DNA from 4 places in the Pantoea sp. BRR-3P genome. Region 1 is predicted to be linked to each of the others. Evidence: predicted binding sites of a transcription regulator. Region 1 holds the regulator's gene; each other region holds the start of a gene.
The links. Region 1 encodes PurR, which represses purine synthesis genes. Its sites were predicted from a motif close to CANGCAAACGTTTGCNTG; they were not measured.

Region 1 (3,096 bases):
CGCCGCATGACATGGACGCTCGATAATCAGCGGCGCCTGGTGGTGCCAGAATGGGAAACCGGGCTCGACTGCTTGCAGGCAGGATTGTGCGTTGGGATGGTGCCGGGCCATTTAGCTCGACCGCTGCTGGATAACCACGCGTTGGTGGAGCTGCAATTGCCGCAGGCCTTTCCAGACAGCCCCTGCTGCGTTAGCTGGTCAGAACAGCGCGCGTCGCCGGCGCTGGATTGGCTATTAGCCTATCTCGGGGATGCCGAAACGCTGAACCACGAATGGCTCAGCGAAGTGACACACTAGCGACGATAGTCGCGGAATGGCCCGTCTGCCACGGAGCGGCGCTCAATCAGCGTGGGTTGAACCTCAATGGTTTGTGGCTCTTCACGCTTGCTGGTGATGCGATCGAGCAGCATCTCCAAAGCTTTTTCACCTAATTCGGCTTTAGGCTGATGCACGGTGGTCAGGGCGGGCGTGAAATAACGCGCGTTGCGCACGTTATCATAGCCAATCACTGAGATATCCTGCGGCACGCGCAAACCCATTTCATCTGCTGCGCAAATTGCGCCCATCGCCATAATGTCACCACCGCAGAACACGGCGGTGGGGCGCTGTTTCTGATTAAGGATTTGCTGCATCGCCTGATAACCCGATTCCGGTTCAAAGTCGCCCTGAACGATCCATTCCGGGCGCACAGTGATGCCCGCTTCATTCATCGCCTGAAGGAAACCGGCATGGCGTCCGCCGCCGGTATTGCGCTCCAATTGCCCCGGAATTGCGCCAATGTCGCGGTGACCACGTTCAATCAGATATCGCCCAGCGAGATAGCCACCCTGGAATGCATTATCCTGCACGGTATCGGTAAAATCGCCGCGCGAAGCGCCCCAATCCATAACAACCATCGGGATATTGCGATTTTCTTCAAGCATTTGCAGCAAATCATCGGGGTATTCTGAACACATCACGAGCAATCCATCGACACGCTTCTGCGCCATCATGGAGAGATAAGCGCGCTGCTTTTGTAAGTCGTTATGCGCGTTACCCAGAATCAACGTATAGCCGCGATCGAAGCAGTGATTTTCTACCGCTTCAATAATTTCGGCAAAATAGGGCGCTTCACTGGAGGTCGCCAGCAGGCCCAACGTTTTGGTGTGATTGACTTTCAGGCTACGCGCCACGGCGCTTGGCGAGTAGTGCAATGCTTTGATCGCTTCCCATACGGCGTTACGCGTCTCTTCTGCTACGAAACGCGTTTTGTTGATGACATGCGAAACCGTGGTGGTCGAAACACCCGCGCGTTTTGCCACATCTTTAATTGTTGCCATGAAAATGGTACTCCTGGGCTTATCGCAACTTACTGATAAGTATATTGTTAAACGTTTGCGTCTGCTAATGCTTTTATCGCCCAAAATAAGGGGCAAAACGGTGTGGTTTAGCAGACAAAATCACTTTATCGCGCTGTAAACACAGCCTGCACAAAATGTGTTGCGCAACGAAAGGCGGCGATTCTAGCAAGCCCGGGCGGATAACACGAGATTTTTGCCCATCGCTGTGCGAAAATCGCTTTAACCCTAAGAAATGTGTGACTAAGGAGGAGTAATGAGTACGGATTTGAAGCTGGCGCTAATGACAACCGTTGGTGCTCTGTTAATGATTATTGCCTTTAGCTTTACTGCAATCATGCATTAATAAAAAAAGCCGGAGCAGCTCAATGCAGCGTCCGGCTTTTTTCTGCGCGTTGCGCAACAACTAACGAATGGTTTTCGGCGTCATCATACGACGCGCCCCAACATAGTGTTTCTGCCAGTAATCCTCACCCAACGCGCTAATCTGAATATCTTTGCCGGTACGCGGCGACTGAATGAATTTGCCATTTCCGAGATACACGCCAACATGATCGGCAGTACCACGATTATTGATGCGGAAGAACACCAAATCACCTTTTTCCAGCATTTCACGCTTAATTGGTGCAGCATCGCGCAGGTGATACATCTCATTGGCGGTGCGCGGGAACTTGAACTTCACCAAATCTTTATAGGCGTACCACACCAGGCCGCTGCAGTCGAAGCCGGTATGCGGGGAGGTGCCGCCCCATTGATAAGGTTTGCCGAGCTGGCCCATTAATTTTGTCATCGCAGTTTCACGCGCCTTTTGATAACGCTGGCGATGCGCCTTGCTCATTTTGATGCCGGTGAGCGGCAATGCTTCATCATCAACGTCGACGTCTGCGGCTTTTTTTATCTGTCGTTGATGACCATATTTCTTCGTCGTGGGTTTTAGCAGGGATTTTTTGCGGCTGGTTTTAGTCAGTGCGATTTCTGGCTTTGCCTGTTTTTTAATTTTGAGTTTTTGGACGGCAGGCAGCCGCGATTTTTTCGTAGTGGTTTTCACCGGACGTCGTTTGCGGCGCTCGTCTTCACGTGCGCTCTTTTTCTCTGCTTTTTGCGAGCTGGCATTAACCGGCGCATGCGGAGACGCAGAGGCCACGTTAAAGAACAGTTGGGCAAAAGCCAGTATGAAAAGCGTAATCAGTAAACGCATAATCCGGTTTTAGGTTCAGCAGGCTGGAAACAAACAGACTGCGGCAGAGTGAGAGTAATCTGATCAAACGATCAGCGCCGAGGCAATTCTAATCCACTTTTTTTGCAAAAGGTAAGGCCTTTTTCCATTAAACTGTTACCAGATTGATTCTGTCGCAAAAATGAACTAATTCAGCTGGTTAACGCAGCGAAACTATTGCTAATTATTAATTTAGTCATGCCTAATAATGATATGAAAATGTTATTTGTGGCGGCCCAACTTAACAAACATGGCGATTACCCGACGCTAACGTAAAATCCCGTTTTCAGTACGGGAGCGAAATCGCTACAATAAACAAACACGAAGTGAAGCTTTAAGGAAGGCAATAATGAGTACTGTTGAAAAAATTCAGCGTCAGATCGCAGAAAACCCGATCCTGCTGTACATGAAAGGTTCGCCAAAGCTGCCAAGCTGCGGTTTCTCGGCGCAAGCCGTGCAGGCGCTTTCTGCGTGTGGTGAGCGTTTCGCCTACGTGGACATTCTGCAGAACCCGGATATCCGCGCTGAAATGCCTAAGTACGC
Region 2 (3,096 bases), 1.3 Mb from region 1:
TTGCACCACACTTCCAGCGGGCTCATGCCTGGCTCATCGCTCAGGATGTCGCGCAGGTTGAAGTTACCGCCGCGGTTACCATCGCTGACCAGTTCAGGCATGGCATTCGAGAGACCGCCAGCGCCGACGTCGTGGATAAACAGAATCGGGTTGGCTTCACCCAGCTGCCAGCAACGGTCAATGACTTCCTGGCAGCGACGTTCCATTTCCGGGTTGTCGCGCTGTACCGAAGCAAAATCAAGATCGGCATCTGACTGGCCTGAAGCCATAGAAGAAGCCGCACCGCCGCCCAAACCGATGTTCATGGCCGGACCGCCCAGCACGATCAGCTTGGCGCCCACCACAATCTCGCCCTTCTGTACGTGATCGGCACGGATGTTACCGATGCCGCCCGCCAGCATGATTGGCTTGTGGTAGCCGCGCAGTTCCACGCCATTGTGGCTGTTAACGCGCTCTTCATAGGTACGGAAGTAGCCGTTGAGGGCCGGACGACCAAACTCGTTATTGAATGCTGCGCCGCCCAGCGGGCCTTCGGTCATGATATCCAGCGCAGTGACAATGCGATCCGGCTTGCCGAAATCCTCTTCCCACGGCTGTTCGAAGCCTGGAATGCGCAGGTTCGAAACCGAAAAACCGACCAGTCCGGCTTTTGGTTTCGCGCCACGGCCGGTTGCGCCTTCATCGCGGATTTCGCCACCGGAACCGGTCGCGGCACCCGGCCATGGCGAAATGGCGGTTGGATGATTGTGGGTTTCGACTTTCATCAGGATGTGCGCTTCTTCCTGATGGAATTGATATTCGCCCTGCTGCGCATCCGCGTAGAAGCGACCAACCTCAGAACCTTCCATCACCGCGGCATTGTCTTTATAGGCCGACAGCACGTGCTCAGGGTTATGTTCAAAGGTGTTTTTGATCATTTTAAACAGCGATTTCGGCTGCTTTTCGCCATCAATAATCCAGTCGGCGTTGAAGATCTTGTGACGGCAGTGTTCGGAGTTTGCCTGCGCAAACATGTAGAGCTCAATGTCGTTAGGATTACGCCCCAGCTTAGTAAAGGCATCAAGCAGGTAATCGATCTCATCATCGGCCAGCGCCAGGCCCAGCGTGGTATTGGCCTGTTCAAGCGCGCGGCGGCCTGCGCCCAGCACGTCGATGCTTTTCAGCGGCTGCGGCTGATGATGGGCAAACAGCTGCTGCGCATCGCTGAGGTCAGCGAATACGGTTTCCATCATGCGGTCATGCAGCAGGCTGGCAAGCTGCTGCCACTGCGCTTCCGTCAGCTCGGGGGCCTGCACATAGAAAGCCATACCGCGCTCAAGGCGTAACACTTGGGGCAGATCGCAGTTGTGTGCGATGTCGGTGGCTTTCGATGACCACGGCGAGATGGTGCCGGGACGCGGCGTAACCAGCAACAGACGCCCTTGTGGCGCATGTTCGGCGAGAGAAGGACCGTATTTCAGCAGGCGTTGCAGGCGGGCGTGTTCGTCCGCGCTGAGCGGTGCGCTGACATCGGCAAAATGGACGTACTCGGCGTAAATATCACTCACTGGAAGGTGAGCGTCCTGAAAGCGGGTCAGCAGTTTGTTTACACGAAATGCCGACAGAGCGGGCGAACCACGCAGAATTTCCATCATTAAAGATCTCTCGTCTTTGAAGTGCCGGGCGACGCTTCATTGGGCGCAACAGGGGAAAACGGGCGGTATTATAGAGAAACAGCACGGGATACGAAACCGTTTGCGCATAAATTCTGGCACCTGGCGTTTGGCTGAATTTTGCACAATTCTTGCTATAAAAGTTGCCCTGCCTCTTTTTGTTGCGCAAAATGCCCCTCGCTCTGGGAGTTAAAACAACATAAATACTGCCTTTTAAAAGACAGAGGCCTGTGAGCCATTACGAGACAACTATTTGAAACGCCTAAAAATAAACTATCTGTTTATCGGTCTGATCACCGTGCTGCTTGCGCTAGCACTGTGGCCCTCCATCCCGTGGTACGGGGGAGGAAAAGACGCGCTATCACAGATCAAATCACGCGGAGTACTGCGCATCAGCACGGTGAACTCTCCGCTGACTTACTACACCATTAACAATGCACCAGCCGGAATGGATTATGAGCTGGCGAAGCGCTTCGCCGATTATCTTGGCGTGAAACTGGAAGTTGAGGTGCGTCCTAACCTTGGCGATCTGTTTGACGATTTGGATGATGGTAAAGCGGATTTGCTTGCCGCCGGTTTGATCTATAACAGCGAACGCCTTGCGCACTATCAAAGTGGCCCGAGCTACTATTCGGTGTCGCAGCAGCTGGTGTACCGCATTGATAAGCCTCGCCCGAAAAATCTCGGCGATCTTAAAGGCCGCCTGATTGTGCAGTCCGGTTCGGCATATCTGTCAACTTTACGTTCCGCCAAAGCTGACAGCTATCCCGATCTCGACTGGGCGATCTCCACCGATCAAGGGCAGAAAGCGCTGCTTGAAGCCGTCGCCGACGGTAAGCTGGATTATACCGTGGGTGATTCGGTCACCATTGGCTTGCTGCAACGCATTCATCCGCAGCTGGCGGTGGCATTTGATGTGACGGATGAAGAGCCGGTGACATGGTATTTGCCGCGTAACGATGATGACAGTCTGAATGCGGCCATGCTCGACTTCTATAGCCAAATGGGTGAAGAAGGCGCGATGGCGCGGCTGGAAGAGAAGTATCTTGGTCACGTCGGCACTTTCGATTACGTTGATACGCGTACTTTTCTGCGCGCCATTGATAATACGCTGCCCGATATCAAACCGCTGTTTGAGAAATATTCCGCCACCATGGATTGGCGCTTGTTAGCGGCGATCTCTTATCAGGAGTCGCACTGGAATCCGCAGGCCACCTCGCCCACCGGCGTGCGCGGCATGATGATGTTGACGCGCAATACTGCGGACAGCCTTGACGTGAACGATCGGCTCGATCCCGAGCAGAGTATTCGCGGCGGCAGTGAATATCTCAAGCGCATGATGGAAAAGGTGCCGGAGACGATACCTGAAGATGAGCGCATTTGGTTCGCGCTGGCGGCCTACAACATGGGCTACGCGCACATGCTGGACGTGCGTAAGCTGACG
Region 3 (3,096 bases), 710 kb from region 1:
GGCGTAATGAAGCACTCCATCGCCATCACACCGACGTAATTCAGCTCATGCATAATGGCGCTGAGCATTGTTTCAGCCTGCTGTTGCTGTGCGGCATCGGCCTGCGGGAAGGCCACGCTGGTGCGCAGAATGCCGTCCTGATGCAGGTTATGCGTCAGCGGATAAAACACCGTGCTGCCATCGTGTCCACGCGCGCCCACCAGCGACACTTCGCCGCTGAAGTTAATGCCTTGCTCAACGATGCATTCACCGTAGCACTCATCCGGCAGCGCGTCGGTTTCATTGGCGCGCAAGCGCCACTGGCCGCGACCGTCATAGCCGCCGGTGCGACGCTTGACAATCGCCAGTTCGCCAAGGGTATTGAACACCTTAGGCCACTCGGCTTTATCGGCCAGCAGCTGCCACGGCGCGGTGGCCAGGTTTAACTGATCCAGCAGCTGTTTTTGCGTCAGGCGATCGGCCAGACGCGGGAAAATATCGCGATTCACAAATGCAGGATGGCTAGCCAGTTCGCGGGTTAACGCGGTTTCCGGCCAGCGCTCGATTTCGGCAGTAATTACACTTTCAGCGATCGGCAGCGCAGACGGTTCTGCATCCAAACCCACCGGATACACCGCGATGCCGAGCGGTTCACCCGCCTGGCGCAGCATGCGGCCTAACTGACCGTTGCCTAATACACAAACCGGCTTCATGCTTCCTCCCGCGGATCCGGGTTATTCAGCACTTCATCGGTCTGCGTTTGACGCCAGTTGGCGATGCGCGCGGCCAGCGCGCTGTCGTGAATCGCCAGGATCTGCGCCGCCAGCAGTGCAGCGTTGGCGGCACCGGCTTTACCGATCGCCAGCGTACCCACTGGAATACCGCGCGGCATCTGCACAATGGAGTAGAGGCTATCAACGCCGCTCAGCGCGGCACTTTGCACTGGCACGCCCAGCACCGGCACCAGCGTTTTGGCGGCCAGCATGCCCGGCAGATGGGCAGCACCGCCAGCACCGGCGATGATCACCTGAAAACCGTTCTCGGCGGCGGTTTCCGCGAAGCTGAACAGTTTGTCGGGCGTACGGTGAGCTGAGACCACTTCAACGTGGAAGGGCACATCCAGGCTGTTAAGAATTTCCTCGGCGAACTGCATGGTAGCCCAGTCACTTTTAGAACCCATGACGATGGCGATACGGGCCGGGGTGGCGTTGGATGACATGCGGTCAACTCCTGTGAATATGCAAACGAACCTGGCCGGGCGGGCAGGTGAAGAAGGGCACAGAGAATAGCATGAGATGGCAGCAAGGAAAACGGTTGCGTAGGCGGAAAACGGGCATTTACGCCCGGATGTTAGAAGGGGAATTCGATTAGGCTTACGCCGCTGGCATCAAGCTGAATCATCGAGCCATTCTCATGCCAGGCACCGAGCACCGCGCGCTGGGCGTTTTCGCCATGCAGCGGGAAGTGATGAATCGCCGGGCGATGCGTGTGGCCGTGAATCAGTATCCGCAGCTTGTGGCGCGTCATCGTTTCCTCAACGGCCTGCTGATTGACGTCCATAATGCTGACCGACTTGTGCTGATTAGCCTGCTTGCTGCCATTACGCATGCGCGCAGCAATGCGCATGCGCATGCGCAAAGGCAATGCGAGGAACAGGCGCTGCAGCCAGCGCTGATGCACTTTGGCGCGAAAACGCTGATAGCCTTCGTCATCGGTGCACAAGGTATCGCCGTGCATGATCAACACGCACTGACCATATAGCTCCAGCACCTGTTCTTCTGGCAGCAACGTCATGCCACAGGCACGCGCAAAGCGCTGGCCGAGCAGGAAGTCGCGATTACCGTGAATGAAGAATGTTGGCACCGGTAGCGCTGTGAGCGCTGCCGCAATTTGCTGATGCAGCGGATTCGGATCGTCGTCGCCGATCCAGGCTTCAAACAGATCGCCAAGAATGTAAAGCGCATCGCACGAACGCGCTTCACCCTGCAAAAAATGCAGAAAACCGGCAGTAATTGCCGGTTCTTCATTACACAGATGCAGATCTGCGATAAACAGCGTGCGCGACATTACTCGCTAACGGTCACTTTCTGGATGACAACGTCGTCAACCGGAACGTCCTGATGCATGCCGCTACGGCCAGTTTTCACCGCTTTGATTTTCTCAACCACGTCCATGCCTTCAACCACTTCAGCAAACACGCAGTAACCCCAGCCCTGCAGGCTTTCGTCACGGAAGTTCAGGAAGTCGTTGTCTGCTACGTTGATGAAGAACTGGGCAGTGGCTGAGTGTGGAGCCTGAGTACGCGCCATCGCCAGCGTGCCTTTGGTATTCTTCAGGCCGTTATTCGCTTCGTTGCGAATGTCTGCTTTGGTATCTTTCTGCTTCATGCCAGGCTCAAAACCGCCGCCCTGAATCATGAAGCCGTTGATTACGCGATGGAAGATAGTGTTATCGTAAAAACCTTCCGCGCAGTATTCCAGGAAGTTCTTTACGGTAGCCGGCGCTTTGTCATCGAAGGTTTTGATTACGATATCGCCATGGTTCGTCTGGAAAGTGACCATTATATTCTTCCTGTAAAGGTTGTCGTCAGTATCAGCTGCCGCGCCAGCGAGGCGGCGGGGCATTTTTGTAGACGCTCCTTATATCACAATTTCCAATAACGCGTCAGTAACCCAACGGCAGTTGGCAAGCGAGCGATGCACAACTGAGAAAAATACGGCACAATAACCGGCTTGACGTTGGTCAGTTAAGCGATGAAAACAGATCATACAGAGCGCAGACATCGTAGCGGCGCAATTTATTGCGCGATAAATCGCGCCGCTACGGAATGTGCGGTCATTGAATACCATGCTTAACCGATCGGCTGACGCAATAAACAGCTAGATTTTTGATAGTTCTATTCCCGCACACGTAAAACAAACGGAACCGTTCAATGCTAAAGATTTATAACACCCTGAGTCGACAGAAAGAGGAATTCAAACCCATCCATGCCGGTGAAATCGGTATGTACGTGTGTGGTATTACGGTTTACGACCTCTGTCATATCGGCCATGGGCGTACCTTTGTGGCATTCGACGTGGTGGCGCGTTATCTGCGTTACGTGGGCTATCAGCTAAA
Region 4 (3,096 bases), 1.3 Mb from region 1:
TGAGCTGTTTTTCCATGCCCTGCTGTAAACGATAGTGCCACTGCTGCAGCTGCTGCTGAGCGCGCAGAATACGTCCCTGCGGCTGCTGTGCGTTCAGGCGTTGCAGCAGGCGGTCCTGCTGACGATTCGCCACACGCATGCGCTGGTCCATTGCTTCGCCCAGACGGCGCTGCAGCTGAAACAGCGCGGTTTGCTGGCGAGCCAGACGCAGCTGCGGATGCTGCTGCTGTAAACGATGCTGGATACGGGTGAAGCGGCGCTGCTGCTGTGCCAGATAGAAATCCATCGCCATCTCCATACGCTGCTGCTGCGATTGCAAACGGCGTAAGAGCTCCAGCTGGTTCCGGCTCACCAGTTCTGCCGCCGCAGAAGGCGTTGGCGCGCGTAAATCTGCAACGAAGTCGGCGATGGTGACATCGGTTTCGTGCCCGACGGCGCTGACGATGGGCAGGCGACTGGCAAAAATCGCCCGCGCCACGCGTTCGTCATTGAAGCTCCACAAATCTTCCAGTGAACCGCCGCCACGTCCCACAATCAGCACATCACACTCATCACGCTGGTTGGCTAGCTCAATGGCGCGCACAATCCCGGCTGGCGCATCCACGCCTTGCACCGCCGTGGGATAGATGATGACGGGCAAGGAGGGATCGCGACGATGCAGCACGCGCAGCACATCGTGCAGCGCCGCACCGGTGGCGGAGGTAATCACGCCCACCTGACGGGCTGGATCCGGCAGCGGCTGTTTGAACTGTTGATCAAATAAACCTTCTGCCGCCAAACGCGCCTTCAGCTGTTCGAACTGCTGTTGCAGCAAGCCTTCGCCTGCCGGATGCATGCTTTCGATAATCAGCTGATAGTCACCACGCGGTTCATACAGCGTAATGCTGGCGCGCACTAAAACTTGCTGGCCGTGTTGAGGACGGAAAGTGACGCGACGATTGCTGTTGCGGAACATCGCGCAGCGCACTTGCGCACCATCATCCTTCAATGTGAAGTACCAGTGGCCGGAAGCGGGCTGGGTAAAATTTGAAATCTCAGCGCTGAGCCACACCAGGCCCATCTCATTTTCCAGCAGTTGACGCACCGTGGTGTTCAGGCGGCTGACAGTAAAAATATTGGCGGTTGGCGGTAGCGACATGTGATGTAGATCAAATTTTAAATCAGAGGGTTAATCAACTGATACTACATTGCTCACCCTGAGGATCAAGACTTTTTCTGAAAAAACACTGGAGGCAATCGGTTTCGGCCTGTATAATGCCGCGGCAATATTTTATCTGTTTTAATCGCCCCCAGGTGGAGATATTGCAATGTTAAGAATCGCGAAAGAAGCCCTCACATTTGACGACGTTCTGCTCGTTCCCGCTCACTCCACTGTTTTACCCAACACCGCTGATCTCAGCACGCAACTGACAAAAAACATTCGTCTGAACATCCCAATGCTCTCGGCGGCAATGGACACCGTAACTGAAGCGGGTCTGGCTATTGCGCTGGCGCAGGAAGGGGGATTGGGCTTTATCCACAAAAATATGTCAATTGAGCGCCAGGCGGATGAAGTTCGCAAGGTGAAAAAACACGAAAGCGGCGTGGTAACCGATCCACAAACCGTATTGCCGACCACCGCGCTGGCGGCGGTTAAAGAGCTGACCGAGCGTAACGGTTTTGCCGGTTATCCCGTGGTGAACACCGACAACGAACTGGTGGGCATCATCACCGGTCGTGACGTGCGTTTTGTGACTGACCTGACCTTGCCGGTTTCTGCAGTGATGACGCCGAAAGAGCGCTTAGTGACGGTGAAAGAGGGTGAAGCACGTGAAGTCGTGTTGCACAAAATGCACGAAAAGCGTGTTGAGAAGGCGCTGGTTGTTGATGACAGCTTCCACCTGCTGGGCATGATTACCGTTAAAGATTTCCAGAAAGCCGAACGTAAACCTAACGCCTGTAAAGATGCGGAAGGCCGTCTGCGCGTCGGTGCAGCGGTTGGCGCAGGCGCGGGCAACGAAGAGCGTGTTGATGCGCTGGTGGCTGCCGGTGTTGACGTGCTGCTGATTGACTCTTCACACGGCCACTCAGAAGGCGTATTGCAGCGTATTCGTGAAACCCGCGCAAAATATCCAAACCTCGAAATCATCGGCGGCAACGTAGCGACCGGCGCAGGCGCATTGGCGCTGGCGGAAGCCGGCGTGAGCGCGGTGAAAGTGGGTATCGGCCCGGGCTCAATCTGTACCACGCGTATCGTCACTGGCGTTGGCGTGCCACAAATCACAGCCGTTTCTGACGCGGTTGCCGCGCTGGAAGGCACCGGTATTCCGGTGATTGCAGATGGCGGTATCCGCTTCTCTGGCGATATCGCTAAAGCGATCGCAGCCGGTGCAGCAGCCGTTATGGTGGGCTCAATGCTGGCCGGTACCGAAGAATCCCCGGGCGAAATCGAGCTTTATCAAGGCCGCTCGTTCAAATCTTATCGCGGCATGGGTTCACTGGGCGCAATGTCAAAAGGTTCCTCAGATCGTTACTTCCAGAGCGATAACGCGGCAGACAAACTGGTACCAGAAGGTATCGAAGGGCGCGTTGCCTACAAAGGCCGCCTGAAAGAGATCGTGCACCAGCAAATGGGCGGCCTGCGCTCTTGCATGGGTCTGACCGGCTGCGGCACCATTGACGACCTGCGCACCAAGGCAGAGTTCGTACGTATCAGCGGCGCGGGCATCAACGAAAGCCACGTGCATGACGTGACCATCACCAAAGAGTCACCAAACTACCGCATGGGTTCATAATCCCGTAAAATTTAGCGCCCGGCACCAGCCGGGCGCTTTTATTATTAAGTCCATCCCAATGGAAACGCCTCAATGACGACTGAAAATATTCATAAACATCGTATTTTGATCCTCGATTTTGGTTCTCAGTACACGCAACTGGTTGCGCGCCGCGTGCGCGAGCTGGGCGTCTACTGCGAGCTCTGGGCGTGGGATGTCACCGAAGAGCAAATTCGCCAGTTCAACCCAAACGGCATCATTCTTTCTGGCGGTCCGGAAAGCACCACCGAGCAGAACAGCCCGCGTGCGCCGGAATATGTGTTCAACGCTGGCGTTCCAGTGC

Region 2: purL (phosphoribosylformylglycinamidine synthase) is a predicted target of PurR. The motif match lies at 1,724-1,741, and genes of this name have one in related genera.
Region 3: purE (5-(carboxyamino)imidazole ribonucleotide mutase) is a predicted target of PurR. The motif match lies at 1,283-1,300, and genes of this name have one in related genera.
Region 4: guaB (IMP dehydrogenase) is a predicted target of PurR. The motif match lies at 1,230-1,247, and genes of this name have one in related genera.

Annotation. Positions count from the first base shown of each region.
Region 1 covers NZ_CP155066.1:2,228,692-2,231,787, reverse strand. Annotated here, with positions in the region: gene punR (DNA-binding transcriptional activator PunR) at 1-297, shown strand, start outside; gene purR (HTH-type transcriptional repressor PurR) at 294-1,319, opposite strand; gene AAGR08_RS10290 (YnhF family membrane protein) at 1,594-1,683, shown strand; gene AAGR08_RS10285 (C40 family peptidase) at 1,744-2,535, opposite strand; gene AAGR08_RS10280 (Grx4 family monothiol glutaredoxin) at 2,900-3,096, shown strand, end outside.
Region 2 covers NZ_CP155066.1:916,773-919,868, reverse strand. Annotated here, with positions in the region: gene purL (phosphoribosylformylglycinamidine synthase) at 1-1,634, opposite strand, end outside; gene mltF (membrane-bound lytic murein transglycosylase MltF) at 1,906-3,096, shown strand, end outside.
Region 3 covers NZ_CP155066.1:2,937,727-2,940,822, reverse strand. Annotated here, with positions in the region: gene purK (5-(carboxyamino)imidazole ribonucleotide synthase) at 1-692, opposite strand, end outside; gene purE (5-(carboxyamino)imidazole ribonucleotide mutase) at 689-1,198, opposite strand; gene AAGR08_RS13705 (UDP-2,3-diacylglucosamine diphosphatase) at 1,330-2,046, opposite strand; gene ppiB (peptidylprolyl isomerase B) at 2,046-2,540, opposite strand; gene cysS (cysteine--tRNA ligase) at 2,912-3,096, shown strand, end outside.
Region 4 covers NZ_CP155066.1:963,922-967,017, forward strand. Annotated here, with positions in the region: gene xseA (exodeoxyribonuclease VII large subunit) at 1-1,138, opposite strand, end outside; gene guaB (IMP dehydrogenase) at 1,308-2,774, shown strand; gene guaA (glutamine-hydrolyzing GMP synthase) at 2,847-3,096, shown strand, end outside.